One region of the Streptomyces sp. NPDC014870 genome, then DNA from elsewhere that is predicted to be linked to it. Evidence: riboswitches for the same ligand, from Rfam matches in the RefSeq annotation. Region 1 holds a riboswitch; the other holds the start of a gene.
What was found. Region 1 has a riboswitch for ZMP and ZTP ahead of glyA (serine hydroxymethyltransferase). Riboswitches for the same ligand answer to the same signal wherever they lie in the genome.
Positions count from the first base shown of each region.

Region 2: another riboswitch for ZMP and ZTP. It lies ahead of ACF09C_RS29315 (bifunctional 5,10-methylenetetrahydrofolate dehydrogenase/5,10-methenyltetrahydrofolate cyclohydrolase); the one in region 1 lies ahead of glyA (serine hydroxymethyltransferase).

Region 1 is NZ_JBIBWQ010000013.1:218,691-228,705, forward strand. It holds gene ACF09C_RS32890 (hypothetical protein) at 1-261, opposite strand, end outside; gene ACF09C_RS32895 (hypothetical protein) at 340-630, shown strand; gene ACF09C_RS32900 (glutathionylspermidine synthase family protein) at 649-1,833, shown strand; gene ACF09C_RS32905 (polysaccharide deacetylase family protein) at 1,847-2,542, opposite strand; gene rocD (ornithine--oxo-acid transaminase) at 2,761-3,966, opposite strand; ZMP/ZTP riboswitch at 4,075-4,165, shown strand; gene glyA (serine hydroxymethyltransferase) at 4,254-5,522, shown strand; gene ACF09C_RS32920 (hypothetical protein) at 5,600-6,493, opposite strand; gene ACF09C_RS32925 (RNA polymerase sigma factor) at 6,468-7,082, opposite strand; gene trpS (tryptophan--tRNA ligase) at 7,157-8,170, shown strand; gene ACF09C_RS32935 (2'-5' RNA ligase family protein) at 8,265-8,867, shown strand; gene ACF09C_RS32940 (decaprenylphospho-beta-D-erythro-pentofuranosid-2-ulose 2-reductase) at 8,881-9,636, opposite strand; gene ACF09C_RS32945 (FAD-binding protein) at 9,677-10,015, opposite strand, start outside.
Region 2 is NZ_JBIBWQ010000011.1:163,611-173,625, reverse strand. It holds gene ACF09C_RS29325 (SWF or SNF family helicase) at 1-681, shown strand, start outside; gene ACF09C_RS29320 (hypothetical protein) at 772-1,368, opposite strand; gene ACF09C_RS29315 (bifunctional 5,10-methylenetetrahydrofolate dehydrogenase/5,10-methenyltetrahydrofolate cyclohydrolase) at 1,506-2,360, opposite strand; ZMP/ZTP riboswitch at 2,390-2,495, opposite strand; gene ACF09C_RS29310 (GAF domain-containing protein) at 2,684-3,964, shown strand; gene adh (aldehyde dehydrogenase) at 4,010-5,533, shown strand; gene ACF09C_RS29300 (class I SAM-dependent DNA methyltransferase) at 5,868-6,608, shown strand; gene ACF09C_RS29295 (hypothetical protein) at 6,837-7,493, shown strand; gene ACF09C_RS29290 (DHA2 family efflux MFS transporter permease subunit) at 7,579-9,078, opposite strand; gene ACF09C_RS29285 (DUF4389 domain-containing protein) at 9,246-10,015, opposite strand, start outside.

The sequences.
Region 1 (10,015 bases):
CACCGCCAGGCTCGCGGCGAGCGCGGCGCCCACGGTGTAGATGGGGAGCGAGAGCAACGCGACGATCTGGAGACCGAAGCCGATCCCGTCCAGCGAGAGACCGGCCAGATATCGCCACTGCCGTACCGCGCGCAGGAACAGGGCGACATCGACTCCGGCGCCCGTCCCCGGCGTCGCCGCCCGGGCGCCGAGCGCCTGCAGAACCGAGGCCGTACCGAAGCAGACCGACGAGGCCAGCGCGCAGATCATCCCAAAGAGCACGAAAGGACTCTAGTGCGGGGCCGCTCGAACAGCGGCTTAAACTGTGCGGTCGCGACCACGGGATGGGGAGGCAGATTCATGCGCAGGCTGAGGTCGAGCACGGTCGTGCTCGGCGGTATGGGAGTGCTCGCGGCGACGATCACCTCCTGCGGATCCGAGCCCGACAAGCGGTGTGTCGACCCGCTGACGCGCGAGAAGCTCCCGAGCTACGAGTGCGAGAGCGGCCGCGGGAGCAGCGGCAGCGGCACGGCCCGCGGCTCGTACTACTACGGCGGCAGCGTCAGCGACAACAGGGTCAGCGGCGGCAGCTTCGACAAGAAGGCCGTCGACACCGGAGGCTTCGGCTGCTCCGGTTCCAGCGGCGGCTGAGCGGGCGGACGACAGGGCATGCGGCGGCACACGATCGAACCCCGGCCGGGGTGGCAGCAGACGGTGGAGGAGCAGGGGCTCGTCTACCCCCTGACCCGCTACCCCGACGACTCTCTGCGCCCGTACTGGGACGAGAGCGCGTACTACTCCTTCACCCTGCCCGAGGTCGAGGCGTTGGAGGAGGTCGTCGAGGAACTGCACGCGATGTGCCTGGCGGCGGCCGCCCACATCGTCGAGCACGACCGGTTCGCCGACCTCGGCCTGACCGATCCGCGGCTCGCCTCCCTCGTCGCCGAGTCCTGGCGCCGCCGGGCCGAACTGCCCTCGCTCTACGGCCGGTTCGACCTGCGCTACGACGGTACGGGCCCGGCCAAGATGCTGGAGTACAACGCCGACACGCCGACCTCGCTGGTCGAGGCCGCGAGTCCGCAGTGGTTCTGGATGGAGGATCGTTTCCCCGGAGCCGACCAGTGGAACTCGCTGCACGAGCGGCTCGTTGACGCCTGGAAGCGTCAGGCGCCGCTGCTGCCGCCGGGCAGCCCGGTGCACTTCGTCCACTCCGAGGGGGACGAGCTCGGCGAGGACCTGATGACGGTCGCGTATCTGCGCGAGACCGCCCAGCAGGCCGGGCTCGACACGGAGGCCCTGTCGGTCGAGCAGATCGGCTGGGACCGGCTCTCGGGCCGGTTCGTGGACGACCGGCTGCGGTTCATCCGCAGCTGCTTCAAGCTGTATCCGTGGGAGTGGCTGGCCACGGACCGCTTCGGTCCGTACGTCCTGGACACCCTCGACAACGGCGGGGGTACGGGCACGACCTGCTGGATCGAGCCCGCGTGGAAGATGCTGCTTTCCAACAAGGCGCTGCTGGCGATCCTCTGGGAGCTGTACCCGGACCACCCGAACCTGCTGCCCGCCTACCTCGACGGCCCGCGCGAACTCGCCGAGCGCGGCGGCTACGTCGCCAAGCCGCTCCTCGGCCGCGAGGGAGCGGGGGTCACCGTCCACGAGCCGGGCTCGGCGCCCGCCGCGCGAGACGAGCCATGCTGCTACCAGGAGTTGGCCCCGCTGCCGGACTTCGACGGCAACCGGGTGGTGCTCGGCGCGTGGGTCGTCGAGGACGAGGCGGCGGGGCTCGGCATCCGGGAGTCGGCGGGCCTGATCACGGACGAGTACGCCCGCTTCCTGCCGCACGTCATCCTCTGAGCCCTGGCGAGGGCTACTCCGGTACGTACTCCCTGAGCGGCGCGGGCTTCAGGCCGGCCGCCTCGGCGGCGGCCAGTGCGCGGGTCAGATCCTGCTCCAGCGTCTCGTTGAAGTGCAGCAGGATGATGTCGCCGGCCTTGAGGGTGGGGGTCGGCGGGGTCCACTGGCCCCAGGTGGTCAGGTCGTACGTCCAGGTCACCAGGGCCTTCGCGCCACAGGCGCGGGCGGTGGTGCGGGTGGTCTCGTCGTACGTGCCGTAGGGCGGGCGGAGCAGCCGGGGGCCGTCGCCGAACTCGGCGAGGTGCTGGTCCCGCGCGCCGCAGACCTCCGCCTTCTGGCCGGCCGCGTCGAGTCCGGTCAGGTCCGGGTGGTTGACGGTGTGGTTCTCGACCCGGGAACGGCCGTGGTCGAGGAGCGTGTGGAAGTAGCCGGAGTCGTACGAGTAGGCGCCCGGGAGCAGGAAGAGCGAGGCGGGCACCCGGCGGTCGATGAGGATCTTGGCGGCGGCGGGGTCGTGGAACCAGCCGTCGTCGATGGTGATGAAGACGACCGGGTCGGTGGTCTCGACATGGGAGACGACGGGGACGGGCGCGGGCCAGGCCGCCGTCGGGGCGGCCTGCGCGGGGCCCGCGAACGCGCCGAGCAGCGCGAGCGGGACGAGAACGGCGAGTGCGCCGCGCAGCGCGCGGCGAGGGCGGGGTCTCGGCATGGCGGCATCATTGGCCTAGACCAACTGTGCTGTCAATGCCCCGAGTTGCCCCGCCCCCACCCCAGGAACCGGACCCGCCCGGTCCACCGGGTCGAGGCCCGAGGCCCGGCTCACCGGTTCAGGGCCCCGAGGCCCGGCCCGTCAACCCAGGCCGGTGAGGCCGTTCACCGGCGCCCGGCGCCCGGCGCCCGGCGTCCGGCGTCCGGCGTCCGGGCCGCTCAGCCCGCGAGTACCGCCCGGAGTTGCTCCAGGCCCCAGTCCAGGTCCTCCTTGCTGATCACCAGCGGCGGTGCGATCCGGATCGTCGAGCCGTGGGTGTCCTTCACCAGCACGCCCCGTTCCATCAGCTTCTCCGAGATCTCCCGGCCCGAGCCCCGCGACGGTGCGATGTCCACGCCCGCCCACAGGCCGCGGCCCCGCACCGCCTCGACCGCGCCGCCGCCCACGAGCAGTCCCAGCTCCGCGTGCAGATGCTCGCCCAGCTCCGCCGCCCGCTGCTGGTACTCGCCCGTCCGCAGCATCGCGATCACCTCCAGGGCCACCGCGCACGCCAGCGGGTTCCCGCCGAACGTCGAGCCGTGCTCGCCCGGCCGGAACACCCCCAGCACGTCCCGGTCGGCGACCACCGCCGAGACCGGGACGACCCCGCCGCCCAGCGCCTTGCCCAGGACGTACACGTCCGGCACCACGCCCTCGTGCTCGCAGGCGAACGTCCGCCCGGTCCGGCCGAGGCCCGACTGGATCTCGTCCGCGATGAACAGCACGTTCCGCTCCCGGGTCAACTCCCGCACCCCGCGCAGATATCCGGGCGGCGGGACGAGCACCCCCGCCTCGCCCTGGATCGGCTCGATCAGCACCGCCACCGTGTGGGCGGTCACCGCCGCCTCCATCGCCGTCAGATCGCCGTACGGCACGATCTCGAAGCCCGGCGTGTACGGGCCGTAGTGGTCGCGGGCCTCGTGGTCCGTGGAGAAGCTGACGATCGTCGTGGTCCGGCCGTGGAAGTTGTTCGCCGCGACCACGATCTTCGCGTGCCCGTCCGGCACGCCCTTGACCTCGTACCCCCACTTCCTGGCGGTCTTCACCGCCGTCTCGATCGCCTCCGCGCCCGTGTTCATCGGCAGGACCATGTCCTTGCCGCACAGCTCCGCGAGCCGGGTGCAGAACTCCGCGAAGCGGTCGTGGTGGAACGCCCTCGACGTGAGCGTCACCCGCTCCAGCTGCGCCCGCGCCGCGTCGATCAGCCGGCGGTGGCCGTGCCCGAAGTTGAGCGCCGAGTACCCGGCGAGCATGTCGAGGTAGCGGCGCCCTTCGACATCGGTCATCCAGGCCCCGTCGGCCGTGGCGACGACGACGGGCAGGGGGTGGTAGTTGTGCGCGCTGTGCGCCTCCGCGGAAGCGATCGCGTCTTGCGTACTCGACACGGGATCTCCGTTCGTCCTGCGGCCAGGGGCGGGTGTGGCTCCCTTTCCTATCGTCGCTCGGATACCGGACGAAGAAACCTTGAGCGACGGCGCGCCCGCTAATGTGGAAACACGCACGGCGACTGGCGTACGGGGAATCGACCCTGGGGGAGCCGTGCGCGGCAGACCACACGCGGTGCCGCCCGCCTGGGCACCACAAGGACCCCGTCCCGTGTGGTGCCGCGCCGAATCGCACGCACCGCTCCGGGACCCGCCGCCGCTACGCCCGGAGGAACGCCATGAGCGACATGACGAGCACCACCCACCACCCCGCCCTCTCCGCCGCCGACCCCGAACTCGCCGCGCTCGTCGGAGCCGAGGAGCGGCTGCAGGCCGAGACCCTGCGGCTGATCCCCAGCGAGAACTACGTCTCCGCCGCCGTCCTGGAGGCCTCCGGCACGGTCCTGCAGAACAAGTACAGCGAGGGCTACCCCGGCCGCCGGTACTACGAGGGCCAGCAGAACATCGACCAGGTCGAGACTCTCGCCGTCGAGCGCGCCAAGGCCGTCTTCGGCGTCGACCACGCCAACGTCCAGCCCTACTCCGGTTCCCCCGCCAACCTCGCCGTCTACCTCGCCTTCGCCGAGCCGGGCGACACCGTGATGGGCATGGCCCTGCCGATGGGCGGCCACCTCACCCACGGCTGGGGCGTCTCCGCCACCGGCCGGTGGTTCCGCGGCGTGCAGTACGGCGTCCGCCAGGACAACGGGCTCGTCGATCTCGACGAGGTCCGCGAACTCGCTCTCAAGGAGCGCCCGAAGGTGATCTTCTGCGGTGGCACCGCGCTGCCCCGCACGATCGACTTCGCCGGCTTCGCCGAGATCGCCCGCGAGGCCGGGTCCGTCCTGGTCGCCGACGTCGCCCACATCGCCGGGCTGATCGCGGGCGGCGCCCACCCCTCACCCGTCCCGTACGCCGACGTCATCTCGACGACCACCCACAAGACCCTGCGCGGCCCGCGCGGCGCCATGCTGATGTCCCGCGAGGAGCACGCCAAGGCCCTCGACAAGGCCGTCTTCCCCGGCCTGCAGGGCGGTCCTCACAACCAGACCACTGCGGCCATCGCCGTCGCCCTGCGCGAGGCCTCCCAGCCCTCCTTCCGCGACTACGCCCACGCGGTCGTCGCCAACGCCAGGGCCCTCGCCGAGGCGCTGCTCGCCCGCGGCTTCGACCTGGTCTCCGGCGGCACCGACAACCACCTGATCCTGATGGACCTCACCCCCAAGCAGGTCCCCGGCAAGGTCGCCGCCAAGGCCCTCGACCGCGCCGGGATCGTCGTCAACTACAACACCGTCCCCTACGACCCCCGGAAGCCCTTCGACCCCTCCGGCATCCGCATCGGCACCCCCTCGCTCACCTCCCGCGGCCTCGGCACCGCGCACATGGCCCAGGTCGCCGACTGGATCGACCGGGGCGTCGCCGCCGCGGGCTCCGGCGACGAGGACGCGCTCCGCACGATCCGCGCCGAGGTCGCGGAGCTGATGGCCGCCTTCCCCGCCCCGGGCCTCCCGGTCTGATCCGACGCCGAACCAACCGGCCGGACCTCCAGCCGTCGAGCCGTCCCGCCGTCGAGGTCCGGCCGGTCGGCGGGCGCTCAGCCGGCCGACTCGGCCATGCGACGGGCCTCCTCCAGGGACGGTTCGCCCTCGAGCCGCAGGGTCAGGGCCCCCGCGTTCCTCGTCCAGAGGAGCGTGGGGCCCGCCGTGCGGACGGAGTGCGTCCACTCCTGGCCGCTCGGGTCCGTCATCGGGACGCTCAGCAGATGCGGCTCGGCGAACCAGTAGCCCTCGGCGCCGTCCGGCAGGTCGACCCACTCCGGCTGCGTCCGCACCTGCTTGGCGAAGCCCGGGGCGAGCCGCGCAGGGAACTCGTCGAGACGGACCGTCCCGCCGTCCTTCCCGCGCCAGCACAGGCTGATCACCGCCCGGCCCTGCTCCGCCGAGCCGGTCACCGACACCGCGTGCGGAGTGCCGAGGGCGCTCGGTATCAAGGGCTCGAACCCCGCCCGTCGCCCCGCCTCCTCCAAGGGAACGGCCCCTTCGCACCCCGGGACCGCCGCGCCCGGCGACGGACGCGCCCCCGGGTCGTACCGGACCTCGACCCCGCCGAAGCCGAACCACTCCGCCACCGTCGCCCGCACCGGGGGCGTGAGCACCAGGACCACCAGGAGCCCGGAGAAGGCCGCGAGCAGCGCCCTCCAGCGCCGGCGCACGGACCCGCGCAGGGCCTCGAAGCGTCGCCGCCGCACCGGCGTCGGCACCCGCTCCGCCAGGAGCTGAGCGAGCACCCGCTCGGCCATGGTCTCCCCGCCCACGTCCGGCACCTTCAGCCGCCGCCCCAGCTCCCGCAGCTCCTCCGGCAGGCCGTCCCCGTGCCCGCCCGGTGACCTGTCCCCGTGCCCGCCCGTGGCCCCGTCCCCGCGCCCGCCCGCGAACCCGTCCCCGTGCCTGCCCTGGGACCCGTCACCGTCCGCCCGCTCGTCCGTCATGCTCCTCACCTCCTTCCTCTCCCTCCAGCACGAGCCCGAGCTTCTTCAACGCCCGGCTCAGCCGGGACTTCACCGTGCCGCGCGGCCAGCCCAGCGCGGCCGCGGTCTCCGTCTCGTCCAGCTCCAGCAGATAGCGGTGGATCACCACCTGCCGATGGTCGTCGCCAAGCCCGTCCAGCGCCCCGAGCAGCTGAAGGCGTCTCTCCCGCTCCTCGGCCGCGATCGCCGGATCCGCCCCCTCCGGTATCAGCGGCTCCGCGGCGAGCAGCTCCGCCTCCCGCCCCGCGACCGCCCGCTGCCGGCCCGCCGCGCGCACTGTGTTCCTCGTCTCATTGGCCACGATCCGCAGCAGCCACGGACGGAAGGCCGCCCCCTCCTTGAACCGCCCCAGCGACCGGTACGCCTTGAAGAAGGCCTGCTGCACCACGTCCTCGGCCTCCGCGCCCGCGCCGTACGCCACCGCCGCCCGCAGCGCGACCGCCGTGTGGGCGCGGACCAGCGACGCGTACGCCTCCGCCTCCCCGGCGCGCACCCGTGCGATCACCGCCGACTCGTCCACGACGCACCGGCCCCCCTCCAGCGTCCTCACACCTTGAATACACCGGCCGACCCCGATCGGTTCCCAGTCCGGGATGGCCCGGTGAACCTGAGAGAATGTGAGGCATGGCCTCTGACAGTCCCCGTGTGCTCTCCGGAATCCAGCCCACCGCAGGCTCGTTCCACCTCGGCAACTACCTCGGTGCCGTCCGCCAGTGGGTCGCGCTTCAGGAGACCCACGACGCCTTCTACATGGTGGTGGACCTGCACGCGATCACGGTTCCGCAGGACCCGGCCGAGCTCCGCGCGAACACCCGGCTCGCCGCCGCGCAGCTGCTCGCCGCCGGTCTCGACCCGGAGCGCTGCACCCTCTTCGTCCAGAGCCATGTGCCCGAGCACGCGCAGCTCGGCTGGGTGATGAACTGCCTCACCGGCTTCGGCGAGGCCTCCCGCATGACCCAGTTCAAGGACAAGTCGTCCAAGCAGGGCGCCGACCGGGCCACCGTCGGCCTCTTCACGTACCCGATCCTCCAGGTCGCCGACATCCTGCTCTACCAGGCCGACCAGGTCCCGGTCGGCGAGGACCAGCGTCAGCACATCGAGCTGACCCGCGACCTCGCGGAGCGGTTCAACGGGCGCTTCGGCGAGACGTTCACGATCCCGGCGCCGTACATCCTCAAGGAGACCGGGAAGATCTACGACCTGCAGGACCCGACGATCAAGATGAGCAAGTCGGCGTCCACGCCGAAGGGTCTGATCAACCTGCTCGACGAGCCGAAGACGACGGCGAAGAAGGTCAAGAGCGCGGTCACCGACACCGACACGGTCATCCGCTTCGACCCGGAGAGCAAGGCCGGCGTCTCCAACCTGCTCTCGATCATGTCCACGCTCACCGGGACGAGCATCCCCGAGCTGGAACAGAGCTACGAGGGCAAGATGTACGGCGCGCTGAAGACCGACCTGGCCGAGGTCATGGTGGACTTCGTCACGCCGTTCCGGACCCGTACGCAGGAATACCTGGACGACCCGGAGACGCTGGACTCGCTCCTGGCCAAGGGCGCGGAGAAGGCGCGGGCGGTCGCTGCCGAGACCCTGGCGCAGACGTACGAGCGGGTGGGCTTCCTGCCCGCCAAGCACTGAGTCCAAGGACCCTGGCCACAGGGGTGGTGCAGGCCGCACACTGGCGGCTGCACCACCACCGTCCCGAATCGACACGACACCGGAGGAGAACGACGTGGGGACCGTAACGCTCGGCGTTTCGATCGCGGTCCCGGAGCCCTACGGCAGCCTGCTCCAGGAGCTGCGCGCCGGCTTCGGGGATCCCGCCGCGCACGGCATCCCCACGCACGTGACGCTCGTCCCGCCGACCGAGGTGGCCGCCGAACGGCTCCCCTCGATCCAGGCGCACCTCGCCGAGGTCGCCGCGGGCGTTCGCTCCTTCCCGGTGCGGCTGAGCGGCACGGGAACGTTTCGCCCGCTCTCCCCGGTCGTGTACGTGACGCTCGCCGAGGGCGTCTCGTCCTGCGGCTGGCTCCAGGAGCGGGTCCGGGACGAGTCCGGACCGCTCGTGCGCGAGCTGCAGTTCCCGTACCACCCGCACGTCACCGTCGCCCACGGCATCGCCGAGGAGGCGATGGACCGGGCCTACGCGGAGCTGGCCGACTTCGAGGCCGCCTGGACCTGCTCGTCCTTCGCCCTGTACGAGCAGGGCGAGGACGGGGTGTGGCGCAAGCTCCGCGTCTTCGAGTTCGGCGACAGCCACGGCGCCTCCGGGGTCCCCGGGGTCCCGGCCCAGGGCTCCGCGCCCGTCGACGAACCCACCCCTGCGGCGGGCTGACGCCCCACCCCGGTCAGACCGGCAGGCGGCGGAACAGCGGCCTCGGCACATGCCGCAGGGCCGACATCACCATCCGCAGCGCCCCCGGCACCCACACGGTCTCCGAGCGCCGTCGCAGCCCCAGCTCGATCGCCAGGGCGACCTCCTCCGGAGTCGTCGCCAGCGGCGCCTCCTCGAGCCCTTCCGTCATCCGGGACCGCACGAATCCCGGGCGTACGACCATCACGTGCACCCCGGTCCCGTACAAGGCGTCCCCGAGCCCCTGGGCGAACGCGTCGAGACCCGCCTTGGACGAGCCGTAGATGAAGTTCGCGCGGCGGGCGCGCTCGCCGGCCACCGACGACAGCACCACCAGCGAACCGTGCCCCTGCGCCTGGAGCGCCGCCGCGCAGATCAGCCCCGCCGAGACCGCGCCCGTGTAGTTGGTCTGGGCGACCCGGACGGCGGCGAGCGGATCGGCCTCGTCGTGCGCCTGGTCGCCGAGGATCCCGAAGGCGAGCAGCACCATGTCGATGTCGCCCTCCGTGAAGATCTTGCCGAGCCGCTCCGCGTGCGACTCGGTGTCGAGCGCGTCGAACGCCACCGTGCGCACGTCGGCGCCCAGCACGCGCAGCGAGTCGGCGGCGGCCTCCAGGGCGGGGGTGGGGCGCCCGGCCAGCCAGACCGTACGGGTGCGGCGGGCGATCAGCCGGCGGGCCGTGGCGAGCCCGATCTCGGACGTGCCGCCGAGCAGGAGCAGGGACTGCGGGGTGCCGAAGGCGTCCTTCATGACGGTCAAACTCCTCGGAGAGAGCGATTCAGGGAGCGATTCACAGGGCGAGGCGACGGGACAGATCGGACGTGAAGACGGACCGGGGGTCGAGCGTGGCGCGCAGCGCGCGGAAGTCGGCGAGCCTCGGGTACATCGCGTGCAGCAGCTCGGGCCGCAGCCGCGAGTCCTTCGCGAGGTAGACCCGGCCGCCCGCGTCCGCCACCTCCTCGTCCAGCTCGTCGAGGAACGCCCCGAGACCGGAGAGCCGGGTCGGGATGTCGAGCGCCAGCGTCCAGCCGGGGACCGGGAACGACAGCCAGCCGGGGTCGCCGGCGCCGAAGCGCTTCAGGACGGCCAGGAACGACGGACAACCGCGCCGCGCGATCCGCCGCACGAT
Region 2 (10,015 bases), on a different contig from region 1:
GAAGAAGCGGCCGCCGAGGGCGTTCCGGCCGAGGAGGCGTTCGCCGCGCGGGACATCCTGCCGCCGCTGCCCGCTCCCCCGGTGCTCCCCGCCGCCCCGGGCGGGCCGCCCTCGCTGGACACCGAGGCGGAGCCGGCGCCGGGGCTCGATCCGGCGGCGCTGGAGTTCCTCGCGGCGGACGCGGCCGCGCGCGCCCACCGGATGCTGGCGGAGGCGCTCGGGCCAGGTCATGGTCGATCGTGGCGGCCGGAACCGTCCTTGACGCCCGCTCAGGACGCCGTGCGGATGGCGGCCCTCGGAACTCCCCCGTCCTGGGTCGCGGCACGGCTGGCGGAGGGCGCGGGGCGGCGCACGGCGGGGCTCGGCCCGGCCACGCGCGCGTGGCGCTTCGGGGGCGCCGCCGCCCTCTCCGTACTGGACGAGGAGTGGACGCCCGGTCCGGAGGTGCTGGACCGTGCGCGGGCGGTGCTCGCGGAGGCCTGGGAGGACGCCGAGAGGCCCGTTCTCCGGCAGTCCGGGGCGGCGCGCTGGACCGTGGTCGGCGAGGAGGCGCAGCTGCGCCTCGGCGAGGACGGCCGTTGGTGGCCCTTCCGCAAGGAGCGCGGCGCCTGGGTCCCGGCGGGTCCCGCCGACCAGGACCCCGCCGCGGCGCTCGCGGGCCTGGCGGCGCGGGAGGCCTGACCCAACGCACGCCCGGAGCGACTGAGGACCTCCCCGCGGCGGGCCTCCGCACGGCGGGCCTCCGCACGACGGGCCTCCGCACGGCGGGCGTCAGCGCAGGCGGGCGGTGAGCGGGCGGGCGGCTGCGCCGGGGGCGGCGTGCGCGGTGAGACTGCACGCCACGGTGTCGGCACCGAGGAGGTAGCCGGAGCGGTACGGGTACTGGACGAAGGTGGTCCAGCGGGTGCCGCGTGGCTGGGCGGAGGCCTTGCGACGGAGCGGCTCGCGGCACAGGGCGGCCGCCGCGTCCCGTATCTGCCGGTCGGTGCGGTGCTCGCCGGTCAGCCGGACCACGGCGACGAGCTGGGCGTCGTGCGGCCGGTCGCAACCGCGCCGCACGACGGAGCCGGGGGCGGCCCGGTCGATGTCGAAGCACTCCCCCGGCTTGAGGTGGTGGTACGCGACGGCGGCGGCACTCCCGGCCGTTCCGCCCTGCGCGGCGAGCTGGTCGCCGGCGGCCGACCCGCCGTCGGCGGTCGGGCCCACGCGCGTGCCGACGGTCGCGCCGGCCCCCTCCCGCGTGGTCGCGTCCCAGTGGCTCTGGCCCTCCTGGCGGACCACGAAGGCGACGGCCGCGACCAGGACGAGGAGCGGCACGACGAGGTACCGGGTGAACGACGGCGCATTCTCGCCGGAGTACGGGGACATGGTGACCAGGGTCACCCGGGAACCCTCAACAGGGTTGCTTCGATTCCGAGTTGAAGCGTGGCCCGTACAGAACCGTGACACTTCCCTTGCCTGTACGGGCCATTGGGAACCCACTGGCGTGCTATGGGGTTCTCCGCCTACAGGCCCAGCTGGCGCTCGGCTCCCTCGACGGTCTGGGCGAGGAGCACGGCGATCGTCATGGGGCCGACACCGCCCGGCACGGGGGTGATGAGGGAGGCCCGCTCGGCGGCGGTGTCGAAGTCGACGTCACCGACGTTGCCCGGGTTGTAGCCGGCGTCGATCACGACGGCGCCGGGCTTGATGTCCTCGCCCCGGATGAACCGGGGCTTGCCGACGGCCGCGACGAGGATGTCCGCCTCGCGGACGGCGGCGGACAGGTCGGTGGTGCGCGAGTGGCAGTAGGTGACGGTGGCGTCGCGGCCGAGGAGCAGCAGGCCGGCGGGCTTGCCGAGGATGGCCGAGCGGCCGACGACGACGGCGCGCTTGCCGCGCGGATCGACGTCGTAGGCGTCGAGCAGCCGCATGATGCCGCCCGGCGTGCAGGAGACGAAGCCGGGCAGCCCGAAGCCCATGGCGGCGAACGAGGACATGGTGACGCCGTCGACGTCCTTGGCCGGGTCGATCGCCTCGAAGGCGGCCCGCTCGTCGATGTGCGGGCCGACCGGGTGCTGGAGCAGGATGCCGTGGACGTCGGGGTCCTGGGAGAGCGCGGTGATCGCGGCGACGAGTTCCTCGGTCGTCGTCTCGGCGGGCAGTTCGACGTGGCGGGAGCGGATTCCGGCCTTCGCGCAGCGGTTCTGCTTCATCTTCACGTACGTCACGGAGGCGGGGTCCGCGCCGACGAGGACCGTGGCGAGACAGGGCGTGACGCCGGTGCGGCGGGTGATCTCGGCGGCGCGGGCGGCGGTCTCCTCGACCGTGCGGCGGGCGAGGGCGGTGCCGTCCATGAGGGAGGCGGTGCTGGTGGACATGGGCCACTCCTGGGCGTCGTCGAGGACAGGGTGATCGCCCAGGCGCACGGCAGTGTCGGATCCGCGCGGGTGCGCGGGGTCCGCGGGCCGCTCCCCGGTGGTGATCCACCTCAAGCGCCAGTCACGGCCCGAGCCCTACTCTACGTGAGGCCCGGGCGGGGCCCCAGAGCGGTGTTCGGACACGGCGCATATGCCAGGGTGCCGGGACGCTTGTCGGCGGCCCCGGCGCGCACGACGATGACCACGATGACGGCGGACGGGACCGGCGGACCCTCGGGGCGGCGGACCCGTCCGGTCCAGGGGACCTCGACGTGGAGGCCGAGTTGAGCGATGCGTGGGTGGCGGCCGAGCCGGACGCCGGGGCGCTGCGGCGGGCGCACGAGGTGTTCACCAGCGGCGGCCAGGTCCGCCTCCCGCCGGTGCGGCCGCTGGTCGCGGAGTCGTGGCGGCGCTCCGCGCGGGCCCGGGTGAGTCCGGACGGCGCGGCCTGTGTGGAGCTCGCGGACGACGAGCTCGCCGACCACCGCGCGGGGCATCCGCTGTCGGCCGCGATGCCGGTGATCCGGGAGCTGATGGGCACGTACGCGGCGGACGGCGAACATCTCCTGGCGGTCTGCGACGCGGCGGGCCGGATGTTGTGGGTGGAGGGCCACCCCGGGACGCTGCGGCGGGCACGGGCCATGAACTTCGTCGCCGGGGCGCGCTGGTCGGAGTCGGTGGCCGGGACGAACGCTCCGGGGACGGCGATCGCGGTGGACCGCCCGGTGCAGGTGTTCAGCGCCGAGCATTTCCAGCGGCCGGTGCAGGCGTGGACCTGTGCCGCCGCTCCCGTACACGATCCGCGGACCGGGCGGCTGCTCGGCGCGGTCGACATCACCGGCGGGGACCGGTTGGCCCATCCGCACAGTCTGGCCTTCGTCCAGGCCGTGGCGCGGGCGGCGGAGTCGCAGCTGGCCCTGCTCGCTCCGCCGGCCGCGGCGGAGCGGCCGCGCCTGGCGGCTCTCGGCCGGGACGAGGCGGCGCTGGTCGTGGCGGGCCGCCGGCTGCGGCTGAGCCGGCGCCACAGCGAGATCCTGGTGGTCCTTGCCCATCGCCCGGAGGGGGTGGGCGGCGAGGAACTGCTCACGCTGCTGTACGAGGACGAGTCGGTCACCCCGGTCACGCTGCGGGCGGAGATGTCCCGGTTGCGCGGGCTCTTGGGGCCCGAGTTGCTGCGCTCGCGCCCGTACCGCCTTGCGGGTGAGGTCGACGCGGACTTCGCGGCGGTGGACCGGCGCCTGGGCTCAGGGGCGGTGTCGGCGGCCCTCGCCGACTACGCGGGGCCGCTGTTGCCCGCATCCCGCGCCCCCGGCGTGGTACGGCTGCGGCAGCGGCTCGCGGGGAGACTGCGGGCGGCGCTGGTGGACCGGGGCGACGCGGCACTGCTCTCGGACTGGACGTACAGCGCCTGGGGCGAGGACGACGTGGAGATGTGGCGGGCGCTGTCGGAGGTGGTGCCCGCCTCCGGCCTGGCGCCGGTGCTCGCCCGGCTCCGCGCCCTGGACGAGGAACTGTCCTCGGGCGCAACGGGGTTGCAACGTAGGGCTCCGCACACTCGGCGGTGAGCGCCGGCCAGGGACGGCCGGCGCGGTTCGAGGGAGGCCATGCCGATGACCCGTTACGCCGCACCCGGTACCGAGGGCGCGCTCATGTCGTACCTGCCGCGCTACGACCACTGGATCGGCGGTGCGTACGTGGCGCCCGCGCGGGGCCAGTACTTCGAGAACCCGAGTCCGGTCGACGGCCGCCCCTTCACCGAGGTCGCCCGGGGCACCGCGGAGGACGTGGAGCGCGCCCTCGACGCGGCGCACGCGGCGGCTCCGGCCTGGGGTCGTACGGCGCCGAACGAGCGGGCGAACGTCCTCCTGCGGATCGCCGACCGGATGGAGGCGAAGCTGGAGGAGCTCGCGGTCGCGGAGAGCTGGGAGAACGGCAAGCCGATCCGCGAGACGCTGGCCGCCGACATCCCGCTGGCGATCGACCACTTCCGCTACTTCGCGGGGGCGTTGCGCGGCCAGGAAGGCACGCTGAGCGAGATCGACGACGACACCGTGGCGTACCACTTCCACGAGCCGCTGGGCGTCGTCGCGCAGATCATCCCGTGGAACTTCCCGATCCTCATGGCGGTCTGGAAGCTGGCGCCGGCGCTCGCCGCGGGCAACGCGGTGGTGCTCAAGCCGGCCGAGCAGACCCCGGCGTCGGTGCACTTCTGGATGAGCCTGGTGGCGGATCTGCTGCCGCCGGGTGTGGTCAACATCGTCAACGGCTTCGGAGCGGAGGCGGGCAAGCCGCTGGCGTCGTCCCCGCGCGTGGCGAAGATCGCCTTCACGGGCGAGACGACGACGGGGCGGCTGATCATGCAGTACGCCTCCGAGAACATCAAGCCGGTCACGCTGGAGCTGGGCGGCAAGTCCCCGAACATCTTCTTCGACGACGTGTGGGCGTCGGACGACGACTTCAGGGACAAGGCGCTGGAGGGCTTCACCATGTTCGCCCTGAACCAGGGCGAGGTCTGCACCTGCCCGTCCAGGGCCCTGATCCAGCGCGGCCACTACAGCGAGTTCCTGGAGGCGGCGGTCGCCCGCACGGAGCGCATCGTCCCGGGCCACCCGCTGGACACGGACACCATGATCGGCGCCCAGGCCTCCAACGACCAGCTGCAGAAGATCCTCTCGTACCTGGACATCGGCCAGCAGGAGGGCGCGAAGATCCTGACAGGCGGTCAGCGCATCGAGTACGGCGGCGAGTTGGCGGGCGGCTACTACGTCCAGCCGACCATCTTCGAGGGCGACAACCGCATGCGGATCTTCCAGGAGGAGATCTTCGGCCCGGTCGTCGCGGTCACGTCCTTCACGGACTTCGACGACGCGATCCGCACGGCCAACGACACCCTCTACGGCCTCGGCGCGGGAGTCTGGACCCGCGACACCAACACGGCCTACCGCGCGGGCCGCGCGATCCAGGCGGGCCGCGTCTGGACGAACTGCTACCACGCCTACCCGGCCCACGCGGCCTTCGGCGGCTACAAGCAGTCGGGCATCGGCCGAGAGACCCACAAGATGATGCTGGACCACTACCAGCAGACGAAGAACCTGCTGGTGAGCTACTCCCCGAAGAAGCTGGGCTTCTTCTAGCGGCCCGAAAGAAGGCGCCTGACCTGGGGGTTCACTCGGGTCAGGCTCCTTCTGGGAGCGTCCGGCACCCCTCAGAAGGGAGGCGCCGAAATACTCTCCTTCTCCCCATTCATCCCACCAATATCCCAGTCCTGACCAGCAGTTCCGGGCCATACACGGGTCAGATGGCGGCTCAGCCCGTGGAGCGGCCGTCCCCACGGCGCCGGCTCCACTCCTGCGTCGACTCCTCGATGAGCCGGGTGGAATGCTCCTGCAGAGGTGTGGGCGGTGCACGCTGCGCCGCGGAACGTAAATGCGTCGACAACGCACCTCGCCCCCGGCAAAGTGGCCGTCCGTGACGAGCAGCGAACTGTGGACCCGTGCGACCGCCGACCGCTACGACGCCGAGGAGACCGAAAGGTCCTCGGCTGCCGTTCTCGAACCGACTCTCGCCTTCCTCGCCGAGCTCGCCGGAGACGGCCGGGCACTGGAGTTCGCCATCGGAACCGGACGAGTGGGAGTCCCGCTCCGGGAACGCGGCGTGCCGGTAGTGGGCATCGAACTGTCCGAGCACATGGCAGCGGTACTGCGGCGCAAGATCGGCGAGGACACGCTCCCGGTAGTCATCGGGGACATGGCTACGACCGTCGTTCCTGGTGAGTTCACCCTGGTCTATCTCGTCTACAACACCATCACGAACCTGCTCACTCAGGACGAGCAGGTCGAGTGTTTCCGCAACGCCGCACGGCATCTGCAGCCCGGCGGCCGATTCGTCATCGAGCTGGGTGTGCCGCCGCTGCGCTTCCTGCCGCCCGGCCAGGTCGCGGTGCCTTTCGATGTCTCCGAGCAGCATCTCGGCTTCGACACCTTCGACCTGGTCGAGCAGATTCTCGTCTCGCACCACCTCACGCGCGACGGCGACGACGGCCGCTACCGTCGTGACAACTCCCGGCACCGGTACGCCTGGCCGGCAGAGCTCGACCTGATGGCACGGATCGCTGGGCTCGAGCTGGAACGTCGTGTCGCGGACTGGGACGAGGCGCCGTTCACCCAGGACTCCGCGAAGCACATCTCCGTGTGGCGCAGGTCAACCTGAGGTCGGCCGCACCTCGCCCTGCTTGTCGTACTGCCCGCCTTCGCCGTTGACGTCCGTGGAGAAGCCCCTCCAGGCGTACCCGTAACGCCAGCTTCCGTGGTCGGTGAGTCGGGACCCGTTTATCTTCTGTCAATCCCCCATGGACTCGGGCGGACGACTCTCTCCATGCATCTCGATCCACCACGAATCGAATGGAGAATCCATTGCGCAGACATGCGCTCTCTGGCCTTGGCTGCCGCAAGTCTGACGGCGGCCCTGCCTGCCGTGTCGGCATACGCCGACGGCCCGGCCACGCCCGCACCGCGCGTCGCGGACGGTGGCGTCCACGGGACCGCCACTAGTATCGATGCCCAGCAGCGGGCCTTCTGGGCCCGGCACGATGCCAAGGGCACCCTCCGCCCGTTCAAGGGCGAGCGGCGGGAGGCCCGGGCGTGGTTCCGCGCGGAGCACGCCGTCCTGACCTCTGCCGTGGAGCAATCACTGGCGTCGGTCCCAGACGCCCTGCGGACGGCCGTGGTGTACACGGCGGCGGAGACGGACCCGCGCGAGGTGCTCGCCTGGGCGGAGACGACCAACAGTGCTCTGCGCCTCCACATGTCGGGCGTGCTGCTGGCGCTCGTCCTGCGCGCCACGGGGCGCGTCGGGGAGTCGGAGGCCGCGATGGCCAGGGCCGAACTCTTCGCGGGCGATCCGGACGACCCGGCGAGCTCTGCCGGCTTCGCCCGGTTCGTAGCCCGCCTGCACGTCGCCGTGGGCGCGGACCAGCCGCCCTCCGGACTGCCTCTGATGACACCGCTGATGCGCCGGGTGGACGCCCACGGAACCTCGCTGGTCAACGCGGAGGGAGTAGTCCGCCTGGGAGCCGCGCTGAGCGGGCTGCACTGAGCGGGCTGCGATCCTGACGGACGCGGCACCCCCGTGACCCCGCCCCGCACCGCCCGCTCCAGCCCGCTCGTCCTGCTGTCAGGTGTCAGGTGGGCGTGTGGGCGGCTTTGTTCGTCGTGGTGCCGCCTTCGTCCTGGGCTTCCGACGGGGCAGGCTGTTGGGGAGCGGGCGGGGTGCGGACCAGTAGTGCGACCAGTACGGCCAGGGCGCCGATCAGGGCGCCGATGCCGAATCCCCACCGGATGCCCGTGGCCAGTGCGCCGGTGCTGTCGGCGCCGTCGGCTGCCGCCGTGGCGGCGTGTCCCGACATGACACTGATGACCAGAGCGGTGCCTGCGGCGGCCGCGACCTGTTGGAGCGAGCCCAGGACGGCGGAGCCGTGGGGGTAGAGATGCGGCGGCAGCACGGACAGGCCGGAAGTGAAGACGGGGGTGAAGACGAACGCCATGCCGGCGCTCAGGGCCACGTGAAGGACGAGCACCAGCCACGGCGAGGTCTGTTCGCCCATGAGGGCGAAGAGCGCGAGGCAGAGCGCTGTGAGTACGGCTCCGGGTACGACCAGGCGTGGTGCGCCGAGTCGGTCGTAGAGCTTTCCGACCTGCGGTCCGAGCAGGCCCATGGTCAGGCCGCCGGGGATGAGGAGCAGACCGGTCTGCAGTGAGGTCAGGCCGAGCACCTCCTGCAGATGGATCGGCAGCAGGATGAACCCGCCCATGAGAGCCATGAAGGACAGACACATCAGGCCGAGCGCCACAGAGAAGTGACGGAATGTCAGGGCGCGCAGGTCCAGCAGTGGCGTGGACGAGCGCTGAAGTGCCAGCTGTCGCCACACGAACATGCCTACCAGCACCGCGCCGGTCAGGGTCATGGCCGGCGGCGACATGGGGGCCTGGGCCGCGTTCCCGGCACCGAGCCCGCTCAGGCCGTAGACCAGGGAGCCGAAGCCCGCCGCCGCCAGGGGTACGGACAACCAGTCGATGGGGCCTGCCTGCGGCTCGCCGATGTTGACCAGTTTGCGCCGACCGAACACGGCCATCGCTCCGGCGATGGGCAGCACGGCCAGGAACAGCAGGCGCCACGTCCCCAGTTGCAGCAGCACCCCGGAGACCGCGGGGCCGAGGGCGGGTGCGACGGAGATGACGAGGGTGATGTTGCCCATGACACGGCCGCGCTGGTGCGGGGGCACGAGGGTCATCAGCGTCGTCATGAGCAGCGGCATCATCACGGCGGTGCCGCTGGCCTGGATGACGCGGGCGGCCAGCAGTACGGGGAAGGAGGGCGCGGCGGCGGCCAGAGCAGTGCCGGCGAGGAACAGTGCCATGGCCAGGCTGAAGGCGGTCCGGGTCGTCACGCGCTGCAGGAACCACCCTGTCACCGGAATGACGACAGCCATGGTGAGCATGAAGGCCGTGGACAGCCAACCGGCGGCCGCCGCGGTGACCTCGAACTCGCGCATGAGCCGCGGGATCGCGTTGACCATGATCGTCTCGTTGAGGAGGACGACGAACGTGGACAGGACGAGAATCCGCAGCACGGCGGTGACGCGGGCGGGTGAGAGGGTGGGCGTTGCGTGTGGTGCGGGCATGGCGCCTTCCGTCATATGTGTGTCCTCCACACGCGGCAGCTCACACTGACAGAAGGCGGCGCCGGGAAGAAGTCATAGGTCTCCCCGATCCTGTCGGCGCCTGCACCCGAGCACAAACCATTTTGCGCTCGTCGCATCCCGTAGAGGTCCGTGCCCTAACGGTGCGGTCACCCCGCGACCCGTACGGTGGACGCCCCCGTACTGTCGTATCCCGTGTCGTCGTGGTCGATCGCGCCCGAGGTCACGTGACCCGCGAGCCCGAGGAGCAGGAAGAGCCAGACCAGGACCTGCGCGGCCGTGCTCAGACGGAGTGGGCGCGTCGCGGAGTGCGCGGGCTGAGCGACTGCCTCGGGGGCGTCGCCCAGGAGCCCCTTGGGATACACCGGCGTCAGCATCGTCACGTAGGCCGCCAGTCGCATCCGGTACCGGACGACGGCCGCCGTGGCGCCGAAGACCGGCTCGGGCAGGCGGCCCAGGACGATGCCGATCAGCCAGAACACCCAGCTGATCGCGAACCAGCCGGACTGCGCGAGGCTGCTGATGATCGCCGCCGGAATCATCAGGATCAGGCGGAACAGCACGGCGAGCCGGTTGAGCGGGGTGGCGCGCAGCTCGATGCGCACCGGGTAGTCGGGAGCGTCGAAGGAGAACGGCGGGTACCGGTCGACGAGAAGAGCCGCACTGGCCGACACCCGGGTCTGGTAGGCGAGGACCGAGCCGAGGAAGGACGCGATCGACTCGGGCAGACGGCCCAGGACCAGGGCGCTGAACCAACCCGCGATCGTGACGAAGAACGCGGCGAACGACAGCACGGCGACGACGATGAACTGCGGCAGGAGCAGCAGCCAGCGCAGGAACACCGTCCAGCGACGCTGCTGCCCCGGCGGGGGCACGTCCAGAGCCGGCCGCCACTCCACGCCGTCGGCATCGGCGCCGG